Regions from separate parts of the Lysinibacillus sp. ACHW1.5 genome, predicted to be linked through region 3. Evidence: a T-box and tRNA genes for the amino acid it is inferred to sense, from the RefSeq annotation. Region 3 holds a T-box; the other regions hold tRNA genes.
The links. The T-box of region 3 lies ahead of argS (arginine--tRNA ligase). A T-box ahead of a tRNA ligase gene usually reads a tRNA of that ligase, here a tRNA-Arg.
Positions count from the first base shown of each region.

Region 1: it has a tRNA-Arg gene. The T-box ahead of argS (arginine--tRNA ligase) is inferred to sense a tRNA for this amino acid. The anticodon was not compared.
Region 2: it has a tRNA-Arg gene. The T-box ahead of argS (arginine--tRNA ligase) is inferred to sense a tRNA for this amino acid. The anticodon was not compared.

Region 1 covers NZ_CP091777.1:4,070,420-4,077,851, reverse strand. The annotation lists gene L6W14_RS20465 (Tex family protein) at 1-1,596, shown strand, start outside; gene L6W14_RS20460 (SprT family protein) at 1,664-2,125, shown strand; tRNA gene L6W14_RS20455 (tRNA-Asn) at 2,217-2,293, shown strand; tRNA gene L6W14_RS20450 (tRNA-Glu) at 2,295-2,366, shown strand; tRNA gene L6W14_RS20445 (tRNA-Asp) at 2,397-2,472, shown strand; tRNA gene L6W14_RS20440 (tRNA-Gln) at 2,478-2,552, shown strand; tRNA gene L6W14_RS20435 (tRNA-Lys) at 2,568-2,640, shown strand; tRNA gene L6W14_RS20430 (tRNA-Leu) at 2,707-2,792, shown strand; tRNA gene L6W14_RS20425 (tRNA-Arg) at 2,815-2,891, shown strand; tRNA gene L6W14_RS20420 (tRNA-Gly) at 2,910-2,983, shown strand; rRNA gene L6W14_RS20415 (16S ribosomal RNA) at 3,181-4,733, shown strand; rRNA gene L6W14_RS20410 (23S ribosomal RNA) at 4,914-7,432, shown strand, end outside.
Region 2 covers NZ_CP091777.1:117,840-125,271, reverse strand. The annotation lists gene L6W14_RS00640 (LytTR family DNA-binding domain-containing protein) at 1-412, shown strand, start outside; rRNA gene rrf (5S ribosomal RNA) at 502-617, opposite strand; rRNA gene L6W14_RS00630 (23S ribosomal RNA) at 729-3,656, opposite strand; tRNA gene L6W14_RS00625 (tRNA-Ala) at 3,746-3,821, opposite strand; tRNA gene L6W14_RS00620 (tRNA-Ile) at 3,834-3,910, opposite strand; rRNA gene L6W14_RS00615 (16S ribosomal RNA) at 4,005-5,557, opposite strand; tRNA gene L6W14_RS00610 (tRNA-Ala) at 5,700-5,775, opposite strand; tRNA gene L6W14_RS00605 (tRNA-Pro) at 5,796-5,872, opposite strand; tRNA gene L6W14_RS00600 (tRNA-Arg) at 5,882-5,958, opposite strand; tRNA gene L6W14_RS00595 (tRNA-Leu) at 5,967-6,055, opposite strand; tRNA gene L6W14_RS00590 (tRNA-Gly) at 6,061-6,135, opposite strand; tRNA gene L6W14_RS00585 (tRNA-Leu) at 6,173-6,257, opposite strand; tRNA gene L6W14_RS00580 (tRNA-Lys) at 6,276-6,351, opposite strand; tRNA gene L6W14_RS00575 (tRNA-Thr) at 6,359-6,434, opposite strand; tRNA gene L6W14_RS00570 (tRNA-Val) at 6,438-6,513, opposite strand; rRNA gene rrf (5S ribosomal RNA) at 6,524-6,639, opposite strand; rRNA gene L6W14_RS00560 (23S ribosomal RNA) at 6,755-7,432, opposite strand, start outside.
Region 3 covers NZ_CP091777.1:2,174,958-2,182,389, reverse strand. The annotation lists gene argS (arginine--tRNA ligase) at 2-1,675, opposite strand; T-box leader at 1,720-1,939, opposite strand; gene L6W14_RS10755 (ArsR/SmtB family transcription factor) at 2,053-2,352, shown strand; gene L6W14_RS10750 (MFS transporter) at 2,476-3,663, shown strand; gene L6W14_RS10745 (FAD-dependent oxidoreductase) at 3,681-5,567, opposite strand; gene L6W14_RS10740 (ABC-F family ATP-binding cassette domain-containing protein) at 6,163-7,432, shown strand, end outside.

The DNA of each region.
Region 1 (7,432 bases), 1.9 Mb from region 3:
GTGAAAAATACAGAAATCGACGAGAAAAATGTGTTTGAAATGTATTACGAATATGAAGAGCCTGTTAGTCGCATTGTACCACACCGTATTTTAGCGATAAACCGAGGAGAGAAAGAAGAAATCTTAAAGGTTTCTATTCATGTGCCGGTGGACCGAGTATTAATGATTATGTGGAAAGAATGGATACCTGCAACTGGTTCATCTCCTGCTATTGCAGAAGTTAAACTAGCAATTGAGGATTCGTACAAGCGTTTAATTCAGCCTTCAATTGAAAGGGAATTACGAAACGAGCTTACAGAAAAAGCGGAGGCACAGGCTATTCATATTTTTTCCGAAAATTTACGTAACCTATTGCTACAACCACCTATGAAAGGTAAATATGTTTTAGGGGTTGATCCAGCTTACCGTACAGGTTGCAAGCTAGCGGTTGTAGATGAAACTGGGAAAATGCTTGAGGTTACAGCTATTTACCCACATCCACCGAAACCAGATGTGGCAAAATCCAAAGCTATTGTAAAAGGAATTTTGGCAAAGTATCCAATAAGTATAATTGCCATTGGTAATGGTACAGCATCTCGGGAGACAGAACAATTTATCGCGGATGTATTAAACGAGCTTACTACTGACATAGCCTATGTGATTGTCAATGAAGCGGGGGCATCTGTTTATTCAGCATCTGAAATTGCACGTACAGAATTTCCTGATTTACAGGTTGAACAACGTAGTGCTGTCTCCATTGCACGTCGCTTACAGGATCCTTTATCGGAGTTAGTGAAAATTGAACCAAAAGCTGTGGGTGTAGGTCAATATCAGCATGATGTTTCTCAAAAAAAATTAAATGAATCGCTTTCTTTTATAGTAGAAACAGCTGTTAACCAAGTTGGTGTTGATGTAAATACAGCTTCATCATCACTTTTACAATACGTTTCTGGTCTATCAAAAACTGTTGCAGAGAATATCGTAAAGACGCGAGAGGAAAATGGTCAATTTACTACACGTGCGCAATTAAAGAAGATTCCAAGGTTAGGCGCCAAAACGTATGAACAAGCTATTGGTTTCCTACGTGTCCCAGAAGCAAAAAATCCGTTTGATGCTACAGGTATTCATCCTGAGAGCTACGATCTTGCAGAGCAAATATTAGTAGAGGCTCAAATAGATAAAAAAGAGTTAGGGACACAGAAGGCAGAGGAAGCTATTGCAGCACTAAATATCCAAAAGTTAAGTGATGTGCTTGGAGTAGGAGTTGTGACAATTCAAGATATCGTGGATACTTTAATGAAACCTAGTCGTGACCCGCGTGATGCATTCCCGCAACCATTGCTTAAGACTGATGTATTAAAAATGGAAGATTTAAAAGTAGGTATGGAATTGCAGGGGACGGTAAGAAATGTAGTAGATTTCGGCGCATTTGTTGACATTGGCGTGAAGCAAGATGGACTTGTGCATATTTCTAAACTCCAAAATAAACGTATTAAGCATCCATTAGAAGTTGTAGCACTTGGGGATATTGTAACTGTCTGGGTTGAACAAATAGATGTAACGAAAGGGCGTATCTCTTTAACGATGCTTCCTCCTAAAAATCAAGCATTAGTTTGAGTACTAAATTTTTGCCACACTGTCTATACTACGCAGTGTGGTATTCTTGTTGTTAGAGGTGATTACTATGGACAATCAAGAATTACAAGAGCTTGTTCGTCGCTTATCTTTAGAAAACTTTCAGAGGCCTTTTCTGCATCAAGCCTACTTTAATCCGAGATTACGGTCAACGGGAGGACGATATCTTTTACAATCCCATAATATTGAGATTAATCCTAAAGCCTATGAGTTATACGGTTTGAAAGAGATTCAAGGTATTGTTTTACACGAATTATGCCATTATCACCTACATCTTGAAGGTAAAGGGTATCAGCATCGAGATAAAGATTTTAGAGAATTATTAAGGAAAGTAGATGCCCCTCGATTTTGCGCAGTTTTACATGTCCCGAAAGCTACAGTTAAAAAACAACGACGACGCTATACATATACTTGTGTCAATTGCCACCAATTATATATACGGAAAATAAAAATGAATGTTGAAAAGTATTGTTGCAGTAAGTGTTTGGGGAAATTAAAATTAGTAGAGTAAAAAAAGTTTAAAAAATAGTTGACGTTTTGTTGAGTTGTCCCTATAATAGTAAAAGTCGACAAGATAACGACGACAACATAACATGAATTATTCCGAAGTAGCTCAGTTGGTAGTAGCACCTGACTGTTAATCAGGTTGTCGCAGGTTCGAGTCCTGCCTTCGGAGCCATGGCCCCTTGGTCAAGTGGTTAAGACACCGCCCTTTCACGGCGGTAACACGGGTTCGAATCCCGTAGGGGTCATTTTTCATAATTTAATGTAAATAATATTTTGGTCCCGTGGTGTAGCGGTTAACATGCCTGCCTGTCACGCAGGAGATCGCCGGTTCGATCCCGGTCGGGACCGCCACTTATTGGGGTATAGCCAAGCGGTAAGGCAACGGATTTTGATTCCGTCATGCCTAGGTTCGAATCCTAGTACCCCAGCCATTCATTTCTTAATTCGAGCCATTAGCTCAGTTGGTAGAGCATCTGACTTTTAATCAGAGGGTCGAAGGTTCGAGTCCTTCATGGCTCATCTCTTTAAGAAAAAGAGTTGACTTTTTGAATTATCATAGTATAATAAAAAAGTTACTAATTGAATGCGGTCGTGGCGGAACGGCAGACGCGCTAGGTTGAGGGCCTAGTGGGGGCAACCCCGTGGAGGTTCAAGTCCTCTCGGCCGCACCAAGTCAATTAATTAATTTCATATGCGCCCGTAGCTCAATTGGATAGAGCGTCTGACTACGGATCAGAAGGTTGTGGGTTCGACTCCTGCCGGGCGCGCCATTTTTTCAAAAAATATATGCGGGTGTAGTTTAATGGTAAAACCTCAGCCTTCCAAGCTGATGTCGTGAGTTCGATTCTCATCACCCGCTCCAAAAAAAGTGTTGACAACCTCTTGGTTGTATGGTAAATTTAAATAGTTGTCCAAAAGGGCGATGACATGAACCTTGAAAACTGAACAAGCAAAACGTAATCAATAAAGTTTTAAGTAGCTAGTTTTGCTAGTGAACGAAACACAATTTTGGACATCAAACATGATGCCAGCAAAACAATTTGAGCTAATCAAATTTCTTTTATGGAGAGTTTGATCCTGGCTCAGGACGAACGCTGGCGGCGTGCCTAATACATGCAAGTCGAGCGAACAGAAAAGGAGCTTGCTCCTTTGACGTTAGCGGCGGACGGGTGAGTAACACGTGGGCAACCTACCCTATAGTTTGGGATAACTCCGGGAAACCGGGGCTAATACCGAATAATCTCTTTTGCTTCATGGCAAGAGACTGAAAGACGGCATCTCGCTGTCGCTATAGGATGGGCCCGCGGCGCATTAGCTAGTTGGTGAGGTAACGGCTCACCAAGGCGACGATGCGTAGCCGACCTGAGAGGGTGATCGGCCACACTGGGACTGAGACACGGCCCAGACTCCTACGGGAGGCAGCAGTAGGGAATCTTCCACAATGGGCGAAAGCCTGATGGAGCAACGCCGCGTGAGTGAAGAAGGTTTTCGGATCGTAAAACTCTGTTGTAAGGGAAGAACAAGTACAGTAGTAACTGGCTGTACCTTGACGGTACCTTATTAGAAAGCCACGGCTAACTACGTGCCAGCAGCCGCGGTAATACGTAGGTGGCAAGCGTTGTCCGGAATTATTGGGCGTAAAGCGCGCGCAGGCGGTCCTTTAAGTCTGATGTGAAAGCCCACGGCTCAACCGTGGAGGGTCATTGGAAACTGGGGGACTTGAGTGCAGAAGAGGAAAGTGGAATTCCAAGTGTAGCGGTGAAATGCGTAGAGATTTGGAGGAACACCAGTGGCGAAGGCGACTTTCTGGTCTGTAACTGACGCTGAGGCGCGAAAGCGTGGGGAGCAAACAGGATTAGATACCCTGGTAGTCCACGCCGTAAACGATGAGTGCTAAGTGTTAGGGGGTTTCCGCCCCTTAGTGCTGCAGCTAACGCATTAAGCACTCCGCCTGGGGAGTACGGTCGCAAGACTGAAACTCAAAGGAATTGACGGGGGCCCGCACAAGCGGTGGAGCATGTGGTTTAATTCGAAGCAACGCGAAGAACCTTACCAGGTCTTGACATCCCGTTGACCACTGTAGAGATATAGTTTCCCCTTCGGGGGCAACGGTGACAGGTGGTGCATGGTTGTCGTCAGCTCGTGTCGTGAGATGTTGGGTTAAGTCCCGCAACGAGCGCAACCCTTGATCTTAGTTGCCATCATTTAGTTGGGCACTCTAAGGTGACTGCCGGTGACAAACCGGAGGAAGGTGGGGATGACGTCAAATCATCATGCCCCTTATGACCTGGGCTACACACGTGCTACAATGGACGATACAAACGGTTGCCAACTCGCGAGAGGGAGCTAATCCGATAAAGTCGTTCTCAGTTCGGATTGTAGGCTGCAACTCGCCTACATGAAGCCGGAATCGCTAGTAATCGCGGATCAGCATGCCGCGGTGAATACGTTCCCGGGCCTTGTACACACCGCCCGTCACACCACGAGAGTTTGTAACACCCGAAGTCGGTGAGGTAACCTTTTGGAGCCAGCCGCCGAAGGTGGGATAGATGATTGGGGTGAAGTCGTAACAAGGTAGCCGTATCGGAAGGTGCGGCTGGATCACCTCCTTTCTAAGGATTATTTCGGAATACAAACCTTGGGTTTGTAAGATTACGTTTTGCGTTCAGTTTTGAAGGTTCATTCTTCTGAATGAAACACTTCAAAACTTGTTCTTTGAAAACTGGATAAAACGACATTGAAATTGTAACAAACACATTTATTTTTTAAGTTTTTTATAGGCTTAATAACTTGGTTAAGTTATTAAGGGCGCACGGCGAATGCCTTGGCACTAGGAGCCGAAGAAGGACGGCACTAACACCGATATGCTTCGGGGAGCTGTAAGTGAGCTTTGATCCGGAGATTTCCGAATGGGGGAACCCACTACGTTTAATCGCGTAGTATCTTGACGTGAATACATAGCGTCTTGAAGGCAGACCCAGGGAACTGAAACATCTAAGTACCTGGAGGAAGAGAAAGAAAAATCGATTCCCTGAGTAGCGGCGAGCGAAACGGGAAGAGCCCAAACCAAGAGGCTTGCCTCTTGGGGTTGTAGGACACTCTATACGGAGTTACAAAAGAGCGAGTTAGATGAAGCGACTTGGAAAGGTCCGCCAGAGCAGGTAAAAGCCCTGTAGTCGAAAGTTCGTTCTCTCCTGAGTGGATCCTGAGTACGGCGGAACACGTGAAATTCCGTCGGAATCCGGGAGGACCATCTCCCAAGGCTAAATACTACCTAGTGACCGATAGTGAACCAGTACCGTGAGGGAAAGGTGAAAAGCACCCCGGAAGGGGAGTGAAAGAGATCCTGAAACCGTGTGCCTACAAGTAGTTAGAGCCCGTTAATGGGTGATAGCGTGCCTTTTGTAGAATGAACCGGCGAGTTACGATTACGTGCGAGGTTAAGCTTTAGAAGGCGGAGCCGCAGCGAAAGCGAGTCTGAATAGGGCGAAATAGTACGTGGTCGTAGACCCGAAACCAGGTGATCTACCCATGTCCAGGGTGAAGGTGAGGTAACACTTACTGGAGGCCCGAACCCACGCACGTTGAAAAGTGCGGGGATGAGGTGTGGGTAGCGGAGAAATTCCAATCGAACTTGGAGATAGCTGGTTCTCTCCGAAATAGCTTTAGGGCTAGCCTCGTGATGAGAATACTGGAGGTAGAGCACTGTTTGGACTAGGGGGCCATCCCGGTTTACCGAATTCAGACAAACTCCGAATGCCAGATATTTATACACGGGAGTCAGACTGCGAGTGATAAGATCCGTAGTCAAAAGGGAAACAGCCCAGACCACCAGCTAAGGTCCCAAAGTAATCGTTAAGTGGAAAAGGATGTGGCGTTGCACAGACAACCAGGATGTTGGCTTAGAAGCAGCCATCATTTAAAGAGTGCGTAATAGCTCACTGGTCGAGTGACGCTGCGCCGAAAATGTATCGGGGCTAAACGATTCACCGAAGCTGTGGATTGACATCTACGATGTCAGTGGTAGGAGAGCGTTCTAAGTGCGTTGAAGTCAGATCGGAAGGACTGGTGGAGCGCTTAGAAGTGAGAATGCCGGTATGAGTAGCGAAAGACGGGTGAGAATCCCGTCCACCGTATGACTAAGGTTTCCTGAGGAAGGCTCGTCCGCTCAGGGTTAGTCGGGACCTAAGCCGAGGCCGATAGGCGTAGGCGATGGACAACAGGTTGATATTCCTGTACCACCTCCTCACCGTTTGAGAAATGGGGGGACGCAGTAGGATAGGGTAAGCGCGCCGTTGGTTGTGCGCGTCCAAGCAGTAAGGCGTGTGTGTAGGCAAATCCGCACACTGTAACGTTGAGCTGTGATGGCGAGTCCGTATGGACGAAGTTCCTGATTTCACACTGCCAAGAAAAGCCTCTATCGAGGTGAGAGGTGCCCGTACCGCAAACCGACACAGGTAGTCGAGGAGAGAATCCTAAGGTGTGCGAGAGAACTCTCGTTAAGGAACTCGGCAAAATGACCCCGTAACTTCGGGAGAAGGGGTGCTCTTGAGCGTGCAAGCGCATGAGAGCCGCAGTGAATAGGCCCAGGCGACTGTTTAGCAAAAACACAGGTCTCTGCAAAACCGTAAGGTGACGTATAGGGGCTGACGCCTGCCCGGTGCTGGAAGGTTAAGAGGAGTGGTTAGCGCAAGCGAAGCTGCGAATTGAAGCCCCAGTAAACGGCGGCCGTAACTATAACGGTCCTAAGGTAGCGAAATTCCTTGTCGGGTAAGTTCCGACCCGCACGAAAGGCGTAACGATCTGGGCACTGTCTCAACGAGAGACTCGGTGAAATTATAGTACCTGTGAAGATGCAGGTTACCCGCGACAGGACGGAAAGACCCCGTGGAGCTTTACTGTAGCCTGATATTGAATTTTGGTACAACTTGTACAGGATAGGTAGGAGCCAGAGATCTCGGAGCGCCAGCTTCGAAGGAGGCGTCGGTGGGATACTACCCTGGTTGTATTGAAATTCTAACCCATGCCCCTTAGCGGGGCAGGAGACAGTGTCAGGCGGACAGTTTGACTGGGGCGGTCGCCTCCTAAAAGGTAACGGAGGCGCCCAAAGGTTCCCTCAGAATGGTTGGAAATCATTCGTAGAGTGTAAAGGCACAAGGGAGCTTGACTGCGAGACCTACAAGTCGAGCAGGGTCGAAAGACGGGCTTAGTGATCCGGTGGTTCCGCATGGAAGGGCCATCGCTCAACGGATAAAAGCTACCCCGGGGATAACAGGCTTATCTCCCCCAAGAGTCCACATCGACGGGGAGG
Region 2 (7,432 bases), 2.1 Mb from region 3:
CATTGGTTATCCCATATACATTCAAAATAAGCCTGCTGCTCTTGTCATTGTCCTACCGTCATCATTTACAACAAAAAGAGCAGAACCATTTCAATTTTTAACCGGAAAGCAAGAGGAGGAATGGAATCCTGTAGCAATTAATAAAATATCTCATATTGAAAGCCTACAGAAAAAAACATGGTTTTATGTAGAGGGTGATCAGTATAAAACGAGTATTACACTGAAAGAACTTCAATTACGATTACCATCATATTTTATTCGTATCCATAGATCTTACATTGTAAATATACATTTCATAAAAAAAATGGCACGTGATTTAACGTCAAATTTTATTGTCACTTTAATTGATGGAAGTGAGTTACCAGTGAGTCAATCTTACCTAAATGATCTTCGGAGTGCTCTTGAGTTTTAAGTATATAGGACTGTCCTTTTCGGGGGATAGCCTACTTTAGACTGAGCACAACAAAAAAGACCAGAGAATAAATTCTCTGGTCTTTTTTTGCCTAGCGACGTCCTACTCTCACAGGGGGAAGCCCCCAACTACCATCGGCGCTAAAGAGCTTAACTTCCGTGTTCGGTATGGGAACGGGTGTGACCTCTTTGCCATCATCACTAGACTATGATCGACCTTCCATACACGGATTATTGGTGTATCTAGAAGCTCTCTTTTTAGAAAGATTTGCTCTTTCAAAACTGGATAAACGGCACATTGAATGTTTCAAACGTTTTTGGTTAAGTCCTCGATCGATTAGTATTCGTCAGCTCCATGTGTCACCACACTTCCACCTCGAACCTATCTACCTCATCGTCTTTGAGGGATCTTACTTACTTGCGTAATGGGAAATCTCATCTTGAGGGGGGCTTCATGCTTAGATGCTTTCAGCACTTATCCCGTCCACACATAGCTACCCAGCGATGCCTTTGGCAAGACAACTGGTACACCAGCGGTGTGTCCATCCCGGTCCTCTCGTACTAAGGACAGCTCCTCTCAAATTTCCTACGCCCACGACGGATAGGGACCGAACTGTCTCACGACGTTCTGAACCCAGCTCGCGTACCGCTTTAATGGGCGAACAGCCCAACCCTTGGGACCGACTACAGCCCCAGGATGCGATGAGCCGACATCGAGGTGCCAAACCTCCCCGTCGATGTGGACTCTTGGGGGAGATAAGCCTGTTATCCCCGGGGTAGCTTTTATCCGTTGAGCGATGGCCCTTCCATGCGGAACCACCGGATCACTAAGCCCGTCTTTCGACCCTGCTCGACTTGTAGGTCTCGCAGTCAAGCTCCCTTGTGCCTTTACACTCTACGAATGATTTCCAACCATTCTGAGGGAACCTTTGGGCGCCTCCGTTACCTTTTAGGAGGCGACCGCCCCAGTCAAACTGTCCGCCTGACACTGTCTCCTGCCCCGCTAAGGGGCATGGGTTAGAATTTCAATACAACCAGGGTAGTATCCCACCGACGCCTCCTTCGAAGCTGGCGCTCCGAGATCTCTGGCTCCTACCTATCCTGTACAAGTTGTACCAAAATTCAATATCAGGCTACAGTAAAGCTCCACGGGGTCTTTCCGTCCTGTCGCGGGTAACCTGCATCTTCACAGGTACTATAATTTCACCGAGTCTCTCGTTGAGACAGTGCCCAGATCGTTACGCCTTTCGTGCGGGTCGGAACTTACCCGACAAGGAATTTCGCTACCTTAGGACCGTTATAGTTACGGCCGCCGTTTACTGGGGCTTCAATTCGCAGCTTCGCTTGCGCTAACCACTCCTCTTAACCTTCCAGCACCGGGCAGGCGTCAGCCCCTATACGTCACCTTACGGTTTTGCAGAGACCTGTGTTTTTGCTAAACAGTCGCCTGGGCCTATTCACTGCGGCTCTCATGCGCTTGCACGCTCAAGAGCACCCCTTCTCCCGAAGTTACGGGGTCATTTTGCCGAGTTCCTTAACGAGAGTTCTCTCGCACACCTTAGGATTCTCTCCTCGACTACCTGTGTCGGTTTGCGGTACGGGCACCTCTCACCTCGATAGAGGCTTTTCTTGGCAGTGTGAAATCAGGAACTTCGTCCATACGGACTCGCCATCACAGCTCAACGTTACAGTGTGCGGATTTGCCTACACACACGCCTTACTGCTTGGACGCGCACAACCAACGGCGCGCTTACCCTATCCTACTGCGTCCCCCCATTTCTCAAACGGTGAGGAGGTGGTACAGGAATATCAACCTGTTGTCCATCGCCTACGCCTATCGGCCTCGGCTTAGGTCCCGACTAACCCTGAGCGGACGAGCCTTCCTCAGGAAACCTTAGTCATACGGTGGACGGGATTCTCACCCGTCTTTCGCTACTCATACCGGCATTCTCACTTCTAAGCGCTCCACCAGTCCTTCCGATCTGACTTCAACGCACTTAGAACGCTCTCCTACCACTGACATCGTAGATGTCAATCCACAGCTTCGGTGAATCGTTTAGCCCCGATACATTTTCGGCGCAGCGTCACTCGACCAGTGAGCTATTACGCACTCTTTAAATGATGGCTGCTTCTAAGCCAACATCCTGGTTGTCTGTGCAACGCCACATCCTTTTCCACTTAACGATTACTTTGGGACCTTAGCTGGTGGTCTGGGCTGTTTCCCTTTTGACTACGGATCTTATCACTCGCAGTCTGACTCCCGTGTATAAATATCTGGCATTCGGAGTTTGTCTGAATTCGGTAAACCGGGATGGCCCCCTAGTCCAAACAGTGCTCTACCTCCAGTATTCTCATCACGAGGCTAGCCCTAAAGCTATTTCGGAGAGAACCAGCTATCTCCAAGTTCGATTGGAATTTCTCCGCTACCCACACCTCATCCCCGCACTTTTCAACGTGCGTGGGTTCGGGCCTCCAGTAAGTGTTACCTCACCTTCACCCTGGACATGGGTAGATCACCTGGTTTCGGGTCTACGACCACGTACTACTTCGCCCTATTCAGACTCGCTTTCGCTGCGGCTCCGCCTTCTAAAGCTTAACCTTGCACGTAATCGTAACTCGCCGGTTCATTCTACAAAAGGCACGCTATCACCCATTAACGGGCTCTAACTACTTGTAGGCACACGGTTTCAGGATCTCTTTCACTCCCCTTCCGGGGTGCTTTTCACCTTTCCCTCACGGTACTGGTTCACTATCGGTCACTAGGTAGTATTTAGCCTTGGGAGATGGTCCTCCCGGATTCCGACGGAATTTCACGTGTTCCGCCGTACTCAGGATCCACTCAGGAGAGAACGAACTTTCGACTACAGGGCTTTTACCTGCTCTGGCGGACCTTTCCAAGTCGCTTCATCTAACTCGCTCTTTTGTAACTCCGTATAGAGTGTCCTACAACCCCAAGAGGCAAGCCTCTTGGTTTGGGCTCTTCCCGTTTCGCTCGCCGCTACTCAGGGAATCGATTTTTCTTTCTCTTCCTCCAGGTACTTAGATGTTTCAGTTCCCTGGGTCTGCCTTCAAGACGCTATGTATTCACGTCAAGATACTACGCGATTAAACGTAGTGGGTTCCCCCATTCGGAAATCTCCGGATCAAAGCTCACTTACAGCTCCCCGAAGCATATCGGTGTTAGTGCCGTCCTTCTTCGGCTCCTAGTGCCAAGGCATTCGCCGTGCGCCCTTAATAACTTAACCAAGTTATTAAGCCTATAAAAAACTTAAAAAATAAATGTGTTTGTTACAATTTCAATGTCGTTTTATCCAGTTTTCAAAGAACAAAAAAATGGTGGAGCCTAGCGGGATCGAACCGCTGACCTCCTGCGTGCAAGGCAGGCGCTCTCCCAGCTGAGCTAAGGCCCCAAGAGGTATATATGGTGGGCCTAAATGGACTCGAACCATCGACCTCACGCTTATCAGGCGTGCGCTCTAACCAGCTGAGCTATAGGCCCTCTTGGAAGTTTTATTAAATTTCATAAACCTTCAAAACTGAACGCAAAACGTAATCTTACAAACCCAAGGTTTGTATTCCGAAATAATCCTTAGAAAGGAGGTGATCCAGCCGCACCTTCCGATACGGCTACCTTGTTACGACTTCACCCCAATCATCTATCCCACCTTCGGCGGCTGGCTCCAAAAGGTTACCTCACCGACTTCGGGTGTTACAAACTCTCGTGGTGTGACGGGCGGTGTGTACAAGGCCCGGGAACGTATTCACCGCGGCATGCTGATCCGCGATTACTAGCGATTCCGGCTTCATGTAGGCGAGTTGCAGCCTACAATCCGAACTGAGAACGACTTTATCGGATTAGCTCCCTCTCGCGAGTTGGCAACCGTTTGTATCGTCCATTGTAGCACGTGTGTAGCCCAGGTCATAAGGGGCATGATGATTTGACGTCATCCCCACCTTCCTCCGGTTTGTCACCGGCAGTCACCTTAGAGTGCCCAACTAAATGATGGCAACTAAGATCAAGGGTTGCGCTCGTTGCGGGACTTAACCCAACATCTCACGACACGAGCTGACGACAACCATGCACCACCTGTCACCGTTGCCCCCGAAGGGGAAACTATATCTCTACAGTGGTCAACGGGATGTCAAGACCTGGTAAGGTTCTTCGCGTTGCTTCGAATTAAACCACATGCTCCACCGCTTGTGCGGGCCCCCGTCAATTCCTTTGAGTTTCAGTCTTGCGACCGTACTCCCCAGGCGGAGTGCTTAATGCGTTAGCTGCAGCACTAAGGGGCGGAAACCCCCTAACACTTAGCACTCATCGTTTACGGCGTGGACTACCAGGGTATCTAATCCTGTTTGCTCCCCACGCTTTCGCGCCTCAGCGTCAGTTACAGACCAGAAAGTCGCCTTCGCCACTGGTGTTCCTCCAAATCTCTACGCATTTCACCGCTACACTTGGAATTCCACTTTCCTCTTCTGCACTCAAGTCCCCCAGTTTCCAATGACCCTCCACGGTTGAGCCGTGGGCTTTCACATCAGACTTAAAGGACCGCCTGCGCGCGCTTTACGCCCAATAATTCCGGACAACGCTTGCCACCTACGTATTACCGCGGCTGCTGGCACGTAGTTAGCCGTGGCTTTCTAATAAGGTACCGTCAAGGTACAGCCAGTTACTACTGTACTTGTTCTTCCCTTACAACAGAGTTTTACGATCCGAAAACCTTCTTCACTCACGCGGCGTTGCTCCATCAGGCTTTCGCCCATTGTGGAAGATTCCCTACTGCTGCCTCCCGTAGGAGTCTGGGCCGTGTCTCAGTCCCAGTGTGGCCGATCACCCTCTCAGGTCGGCTACGCATCGTCGCCTTGGTGAGCCGTTACCTCACCAACTAGCTAATGCGCCGCGGGCCCATCCTATAGCGACAGCGAGATGCCGTCTTTCAGTCTTTCACCATGAAGTAAAAGAGATTATTCGGTATTAGCCCCGGTTTCCCGGAGTTATCCCAAACTATAGGGTAGGTTGCCCACGTGTTACTCACCCGTCCGCCGCTAACGTCAAAGGAGCAAGCTCCTTTTCTGTTCGCTCGACTTGCATGTATTAGGCACGCCGCCAGCGTTCGTCCTGAGCCAGGATCAAACTCTCCATAAAAGAAATTTGATTAGCTCAAATTGTTTTGCTGGCATCATGTTTGATGTCCAAAATTGTGTTTCGTTCACTAGCAAAACTAGCTACTTAAAACTTTATTGATTACGTTTTGCTTGTTCAGTTTTCAAGGTTCATGTAATTGAATTGGTGGAGCCTAGCGGGATCGAACCGCTGACCTCCTGCGTGCAAGGCAGGCGCTCTCCCAGCTGAGCTAAGGCCCCATATTTTTATTTTTAGGAAATGGTCGGGAAGACAGGATTCGAACCTGCGACCCCTTGGTCCCAAACCAAGTGCTCTACCAAGCTGAGCTACTTCCCGTTGTTCTTATGGCGCGCCCGACAGGAGTCGAACCCATAACCTTCTGATCCGTAGTCAGACGCTCTATCCAATTGAGCTACGGGCGCATTTAAAATGGTGCCGAGGACCGGAATCGAACCGGTACGGTAGTCACCTACCGCAGGATTTTAAGTCCTGTGCGTCTGCCAGTTCCGCCACCCCGGCACATTTGGAGCGGAAGACGAGGTTCGAACTCGCGACCCCCACCTTGGCAAGGTGGTGTTCTACCACTGAACTACTTCCGCATGTGCATAAGCTTTTTTTATCTGGCAATGAAAATAATGGTGCGGGTGAAGGGAGTCGAACCCCCACGCCTTGCGGCGCTAGATCCTAAGTCTAGTGCGTCTGCCAATTCCGCCACACCCGCTTATTATTATTTAAAAAATGGTGAGCCATGAAGGACTCGAACCTTCGACCCTCTGATTAAAAGTCAGATGCTCTACCAACTGAGCTAATGGCTCGAAAAAATGGTGCCGGCTATAGGAATCGAACCCACGACCTACTGATTACAAGTCAGTTGCTCTACCTGCTGAGCTAAACCGGCATATGGTGGAGGATGACGGGCTCGAACCGCCGACCCTCTGCTTGTAAGGCAGATGCTCTCCCAGCTGAGCTAATCCTCCTGGGTATTATGCCTAGCGACGTCCTACTCTCACAGGGGGAAGCCCCCAACTACCATCGGCGCTAAAGAGCTTAACTTCCGTGTTCGGTATGGGAACGGGTGTGACCTCTTTGCCATCATCACTAGACTTATTAAAAGACAAGATTTATTATACCATATTTAAGTATAAATACAAGCTTTTTTTAAAACTTACTTGTTCTTTCAAAACTGGATAAACGGTGCATTGAATGTTTCAAACTTTTTTGGTTAAGTCCTCGATCGATTAGTATTCGTCAGCTCCATGTGTCACCACACTTCCACCTCGAACCTATCTACCTCATCGTCTTTGAGGGATCTTACTTACTTGCGTAATGGGAAATCTCATCTTGAGGGGGGCTTCATGCTTAGATGCTTTCAGCACTTATCCCGTCCACACATAGCTACCCAGCGATGCCTTTGGCAAGACAACTGGTACACCAGCGGTGTGTCCATCCCGGTCCTCTCGTACTAAGGACAGCTCCTCTCAAATTTCCTACGCCCACGACGGATAGGGACCGAACTGTCTCACGACGTTCTGAACCCAGCTCGCGTACCGCTTTAATGGGCGAACAGCCCAACCCTTGGGACCGACTACAGCCCCAGGATGCGATGAGCCGACATCGAGGTGCCAAACCTCCCCGTCGATGTGGACTCTTGGGGGAGATAAGCCTGTTATCCCCGGGGTAGCTTTTATCCGTTGAGCGATGGCCCTTCCATGCGGAACCACCGGATCACTAAGCCCGTCTTTCGACCCTGCTCGACTTGTAGGTCTCGCAGTCAAGCTCCCTTGTGCCTTTACACTCTACGAATGATTTCCAACCATTCTGAGGGAACCTTTGGGCGCCTCCGTTACCTTTTAGGAGGCGACCGCCCCAGTCAAACTGTCCGCCTGACACTGTCTC
Region 3 (7,432 bases):
CTTACATATTTTCAGGTGACTCAATACCTAATAAGGCTAATGACTCTTTTAAAACAATAGCAACACTCTGGCATAGTGCAAGACGAGATGCCTGCTGTTCATCATCTGCTAATATTTTGTACTGTGCATAATATTTATTGAATAAACGTGCCAGTTGTAAGACATATTTTGCTATTTGGGACGGATCAGCCTGCTCAAAAGCCATAGCTACCGTTTTAGGAAACTGTTCTAGTAATAAGATAATTGGCCAAGCCTGCTCACCTAAAGATTTGAATAGCATAGCTTGAGTCGGAGCTTTCTTTTTATCTAAAATAGAGCAAATACGTGCATATGTATACTGTACATATGGCCCTGTTTCGCCTTCAAAATTCATCATTTGCTCGATTGAAAATTCAATATCGTTTAGACGATGGGATTTTAAATCATTAAAAATTACCGCTCCAACCCCCACTTGCTTTGCGACTTGCTCTTTGTTAGGTAGAGAAGGGTTTTTCTGCTCCATATTACGCTGTGCAGTCGCTATAGCTTCTGCTAGTACATCAGCTAATAACACCACTTTGCCTTTACGCGTCGACATTTTTTTACCATCCTTCAGCATCATGCCAAATGACACATGCTGCAGATTCTTTGCCCAAGGATAGCCCATTTTTTCGATTACCTGAAAAAGTTGTTTAAAGTGGAGGGACTGCTCATTGCCAACAACGTAGAACATCTTTTGCGGCTGGTAGTGCTGTTGGCGATACAGGGCTGCTGCTAAATCACGCGTCGCATAAAGCGTGGCTCCATCCGTTTTTGTTATTAAACATGAAGGCATCTCCTCCATCTCCACAACATACGCTCCTTCTGATTCCACAAGGAGCCCTTTTTCTTCTAATTCTGTTACAACGGACGGCATTTTGTCATTGTAAAAGGCTTCACCTATAAAGGCATCAAAATGAATTCCTAATAGTTCATATATTGTTTGAAATTCTACGAATGATACATCTCGGAACCATTGCCATAATGCCTGCGCCTCTTCATTACCGTCCTCCAATGCTTTAAAGGCGGCACGAGCCTGTTCATTGAGCGTGGGGTCTTGCTCTGCCTCTTCATGAAACTTCACATAAATCTTTAATAACTCCTCTATCGGTGACGCTGAAATAGCCTCTTTATCACCCCAAAGCTGATAAGCAACAATAAGCTTGCCAAACTGTGTACCCCAGTCCCCTAAATGATTGATACGAATGGCTTGATAGCCATTTTTTTCTGCAATATTTGCTAAGGCATTGCCGATGACCGTTGAACGTAAATGTCCCATCGAGAAAGGCTTGGCGATATTAGGAGAGGAAAAATCTAAGACGACCGTTCCCATCTTTGTTGGAGTAGTACCATATAGTTGCTTGTCGTGCAGAATCTTGCGTAACACCTGCTGCGTCACCTTTTGTTGATCGAGAAAAATATTGACATAGCCACCAACAGCTTGCACACGCTCGATACTGTCATGATTTAATTGACTTGCTATATGTGCTGCGATACTCTGCGGTGATTTTTTCCACACTTTTGCTAGAGTAAAGCATGGAAAGGCTACGTCCCCTAGCTCCAAGCTTTTGGGTTTTTCTAATAATGACAATATGTCCTCTCCTATTATTTGTTGTTTTAATGCAACTGCTAAACTGTCGGCGATTTGTTGATTCATCTTGCTCCTCCTCCTGTTCAAATAAAAAAGCCCTCGCCTCTAAAATTAGAGACGAGAGCATGATAATCCCGTGGTACCACTCTAGTTGCCATGTGACATGACCACTTTCCATTGTTAACGAGGTGACGCCCCGCTATTCTCTACTACTTGTTCGAGAATCTTCTCCAAAGTGCGCTTCATTCATGGTCCCTGCATTAGGCTCACACCATCCCTAACTCGCTTGCCAGTCATCCCATCAATTACTCTCTTTTTCATCGAATTTTTCTATGATTTTTACATATATTACCGGACTTCCTTATTGGCGTCAACCATTTTTACTGTAAAATGACGGTACTTAGCAATTGACATATCGAGATAATTCGATATATTATCGTCATATGGAACCAATTGAAATTTTCAAAGCGTTATCAAACGAGACGAGGCTAAACATCTTACAGTGGTTGAAGGAACCTGAGAAACATTTCCCAAAAGTGAGTATCGAAGGAGGCGTGTGTGTTGGTGATATTCAAGAGAAAGCTAAAACTTCTCAATCAACCGTTTCTCACTACTTAAATATGATGCAAAAAGCTGGACTTCTCGAATCTTTTCGTCATGGTCAATGGACGTATTATAAATTAAAAGAAGAAACGATTCATCAAATTGCTTCGTTTCTTGTCTCAGATACCCAAAATGATTAATTGGGTTTCTGTTTTAGTTATTATATCGATTATTCACGATAAATAGATACGCTATATTGATTAGGTTTCGAATAATATATCGATTATTCTCGATATATAAATATAAAAGGAGAGCATTATTTGATGAAAGAAAATACACTTAGTCATAAACATAAAATTTTAGCCTTTACCTTAACATTATTAACTTTTGTCATGGGAACAAGTGAATTTGTCATTGTAGGATTATTAACAGAGGTTTCGACAGATTTAGGCATTACCATCGCCACTGCTGGTTCCTTAGTTTCTGGATTTGCGATTGCCTATGCCATTGGTACACCTATCTTAACCGGTTTTGTTAGTAGATTTGCAAAATATCCACTCATGTTACTGTTCATTGCTATCTTTATACTTGGAAATATAGTAAGTGCCTTAGCTAGTTCCTATGGTATTTTAATGACTTCTAGAGTTGTTACGGCTGTTGTCAGCGGTGTGCTAACAGCATTATCTATGTCTTTAGCAAATGATAATATGCCAAAGGAAAAAAGATCCTCTATCATTGCCTTAATATTTGCTGGTTTTACCATTGCCAACGTTATGGGTGTACCGCTAGGAACGATGGTGGGTCAATGGAGTAATTGGCATATGACATTCTGGTTAACGGCTCTATTAGGAGGGATTGCCTTTGTCATCAGCCTCTTTGTGCTACCTCGGAATAGTAAAGGAACAAAAGGTTCGCTATCAGACCAATTAAGTTTATTTAAGCAACCTAAAATCATTCTAGCATTCTTCATTCCTGTTTTTACGATTGCTGGAACATACACAATCTATACTTTTATTACGCCAATTTTAGAAAACAAACTTGGGATTGATACGAAATATATAAGTATTGTTCTCTTAATCTATGGTTTTTTTTCGATCTTTAGTAATCTTTTAGCTGGCAAGATCGCTCAACATAATGGTCTTAGTAAATTGCGTTATACATTCATCTTTCAGGCCATTATCTTATTTACCCTCTATTTCACGATGTCCTCCACATGGCTGGGACTCACGAGTATTATGTTAATGGCTATCATGCTTTATGCTGTGAATGCAACTGTTCAACTATACTTCATGGATCTAGCAGAAAGGTATTCCCCGTCTGCCAAAGACTTTGCATCCTCGTTAACCCCTGTAGCCGTTAATGTGGGCATTGCATTAGGGGCTGCAATTGGTGGGATTGTCGTTGCCACGGGTAGTCTAGACAAACTTTCATGGGCTGGTGGAATTTTAGCACTCATAGCTTCAGTGCTAACATATATAAGCTATCAATTGGATCAAAAGGATGGACAATAGAAAAAAAGAAACATTCCTCAAGAAGAGGAGTGTTTCTTTTCTACATAATGAATCACATCAGCCATAATCGCATACATCTCTTTTAATTTTAATTCCTTATTGTCAGAGACTTTCTTCGCTACTTTCTCCGTGACCATTCCTTTTTCTACTAATGTATCCCAGCTTGTCGCATTGGATTCACCGATGAGAACATCAGCCAAATACTGGGCTAGCTCATCTCGCTCAATGGCTTCATCGCCTTGATTATAAACTTTATTGATGACAATTTCGAGCTGATCCTTCATTCCTGATGCACTTTCTCCACCAGCACGTAGCATACTCTCTTTTAACATTTTAGCAAACTTTATTTTCGTCGCCTTACTGTTTACTTTTAGGTCATTATCATAGCCGCCTACTACAAGGCCGTAATTAATGAGCGTTTGAATGGCTTCATCATACCATTCTCCTTGATATGGATACTCAATTGAAAATGAATCAACATAGGCACCTTGTTTAGCCAATTGCTTTCGTAATGTAGCGATTAATGGTTTATCCTTACTCATGTCTCTAAAGGTTACATCGTGCTTCTGTATAAGAGCAGCCGCAGTCCCAGCCGCTTCACCTGTTACCATCCCTGTTGGAACAATACGTGCACTACCAGCTGCAAGTGATGAATAACCAGCAGAGCGTCCGACAACCAGTAAGCCATCAATATCCTTCGGTACTAACGAACGGAAAGGAATAGCATATTGCTTTGGTGCAGCGATCACATAGCCATAATCATGAGGCGTTTGCGCTTGCACATCGACTGGATAAGAGGCAATGCCAATGCTATCCCACTGATCACTATTTTTCCACAGGTCTGCCATTGGTAATTGATACTCTGCCCAAATATGTCTTGTTTCTCGGACGTAGAGTTCTTCTGGATAGCTGACAATTTCAGCCTTTTCAAACCCTGGGAAGTTTGTTTGTAAATATTTTAGAATGTGTAACGTTTCTTTCTTCCCAGCGACAATGGCCGCTTGTTTGGCGGATTCATTCAAACCATCAATACCAAAAATCTGTAAAGCATTGATGAAATATTCATCATCTACACGAGCTAAGTTTAACCCTCGTAATCTTGTGCCCTCTTGTAATGGCTTGTATTCATCATGCAGCTTTGTAAAGCCCCACATCACCGTATGATTTAAATTAGCACCGCCAAATACACCGGAATTAGCCGCTTTTTTTACTTCATCCCAATTGACATTTTTTAGATGTAGCATTAAAGTCACGGCCATGCGCTTATCTTTTATGCCAATATCTTCGCCACCTACAAAGAAAGGTACGCCCGACAAAGCAGCAAAATCAGCATCCTGTGTAGCATCTATGAATGATTTCCCCGTCACAACATATGTACCGTACTCATTTTTTAATTCCACAGACGTTAATTGTTGTTGTTTGACATTTGCTTTCACAACCTCGGTTTGCACGGATAACGTTAAGTTGGGCTCTTCATCGATCAGCTTTTTAAAGGCTGCCTTGGCACCTACAATGCCAAAAGCGTCATTCCCTCTAACAAGCTCATGCCATTCCTTAAATATTCCCTCACTAATCGAGTTGTTACGGCCATTACGAGGAATGTCGAGGAAATTCAGCATACCATATGTAAATAATCCACCTAACTCTTGTCGTTTTTCGACTAGCAATGTTTTCGCACCATTTCGAGCCGCAGCCACAGCCGCAGCCACACCCTCTGGTTCACCACCGATGACAATAACATCATATTCTTCCTCTATATGTTCAATTGGTTCTGGCTTTTTATACTCATCTACTAATTTATTGTATGCCATAGAGTTTGTTATTTCTTTAATAAAATAGTAGCTACCAAACCCAAGTAAAACTACTATTACACAAGTGGCTGTCCATAATAAGCCCTTACCCATAATATACCTCCAATTGTTAAAATTTCCATCGATGTGTTTATTTAATCATCATTCCCGCCACAAGGGCTGAATGTCCTAGTTGAACGCAGGCATATCAATACCAACAACGACTAATTCTTTAGCTTACAGCATTCTTATATGAAATTATCATCAAGAAAAATGAATGAAATCATTTATGAGGATTGTGATGTTTTTCGTCTAACTTTAGCAACATCTATCTAGTATAAATGAAAGAGCCACGAATAGCTGGCATTCAAAACGGGGATGGGCTTGTGGGCACCAGTGATGATTTACTTGACATATAAACAGTCAGAATCATTCTAGCCGAAACCTTTGTGAATAAGCAACTAAAATCCCCGTGGTAAATGATGTCATTTTTCTATTCTTTTTCAAAAATAGTTAATCACACTACAATATAGACGCCTTACTCTCAAAGAAAGTTACACCAAATTTAACTTTTTTATTGTATCTTTATTCAGTTTATGTTTAACAAAAAATGCGGAAAGAACGCCAAACCTTGATTTAATAATGTTTATAGACTATGGAACATATTTCATGCTATACTAGAGCCATTGTGAAAAAAGGAGGAACTTGCATGATTCAAGTTAGTAATGTAGGTCTTCGCTATGGCGATCGTAAACTATTTGAAGACGTAAATATAAAATTCACACCAGGCAATTGCTACGGTTTAATTGGGGCAAATGGTGCTGGTAAATCAACATTTTTAAAAATCCTTTCTGGTGAAATTGAAGCGCAGGAAGGAAATGTATCAATGGGTAAGGACGAACGTTTATCAGTCCTGAAACAAAACCACTTCGAATACGATGAGCATACAGTGCTCGACACAGTTATTATGGGGAATAAGCGCCTATATGACGTAAAAACAGAAAAAGACGCTATCTATGCAAAGGAAGATTTCTCAGATGAGGATGGCATGCGAGCTGCAGAGTTAGAAGGTGAATTTGCAGAGCTAAACGGTTGGGAAGCTGATTCAGAAGCGGCTACACTATTAAACGGTTTAGGTATCTCCGATGATCTTCATTACATGCTAATGGGCGATCTTGAAGGTTCTGACAAAGTCAAAGTTTTACTGGCACAGGCACTGTTTGGTCAACCTGATGTGCTATTACTCGATGAGCCTACCAACCACCTTGACTTAAAGGCAATTCAGTGGCTGGAAGAGTTCCTAATTAACTTTGAGAATACAGTTATTGTTGTATCCCATGACCGTCACTTCCTAAACAAAGTATGTACACATATTGCGGATTTGGACTTCTCTAAAATCCAATTATATGTAGGGAACTATGATTTCTGGTATGAATCTTCTCAATTGGCGCAAAAAATGGCACAAGACCAAAATGCGAAAAAAGAAGAGAAAATTAAAGAATTACAAGCGTTTATCGCACGTTTCTCTGCCAATGCATCTAAATCGAAGCAAGCAACATCTCGTAAAAAAATGCTGGATAAAATTGAGCTGGATGATATTAAGCCATCAAGCCGTAAATATCCATTTATCAACTTCCAAATCGGCCGTGAAATTGGTAATGATGTCCTAACAGTAGACGGTCTAACAGCAAGTCATGAAGGCGAAACACTATTCAAGGACATGCGCTTCTCGATGAACAAAGAAGATAAAATTGTTTTACTTGGTAGCCCAATGGCGAAAACAGCACTTCTTGATATATTAATGGAAGAAAAAGAAGCGGATGCTGGCACATTTAAATGGGGTGTAACGACATCTCAAAGCTACTTCGAAAACGATCATGACAAGTACTTCGAAGGTTCTGAAAAAACATTAGTAGAATGGTTACGTCAATATTCTCCAGACGATGAAACAGAAAGCTTCCTACGTGGTTTCCTAGGAC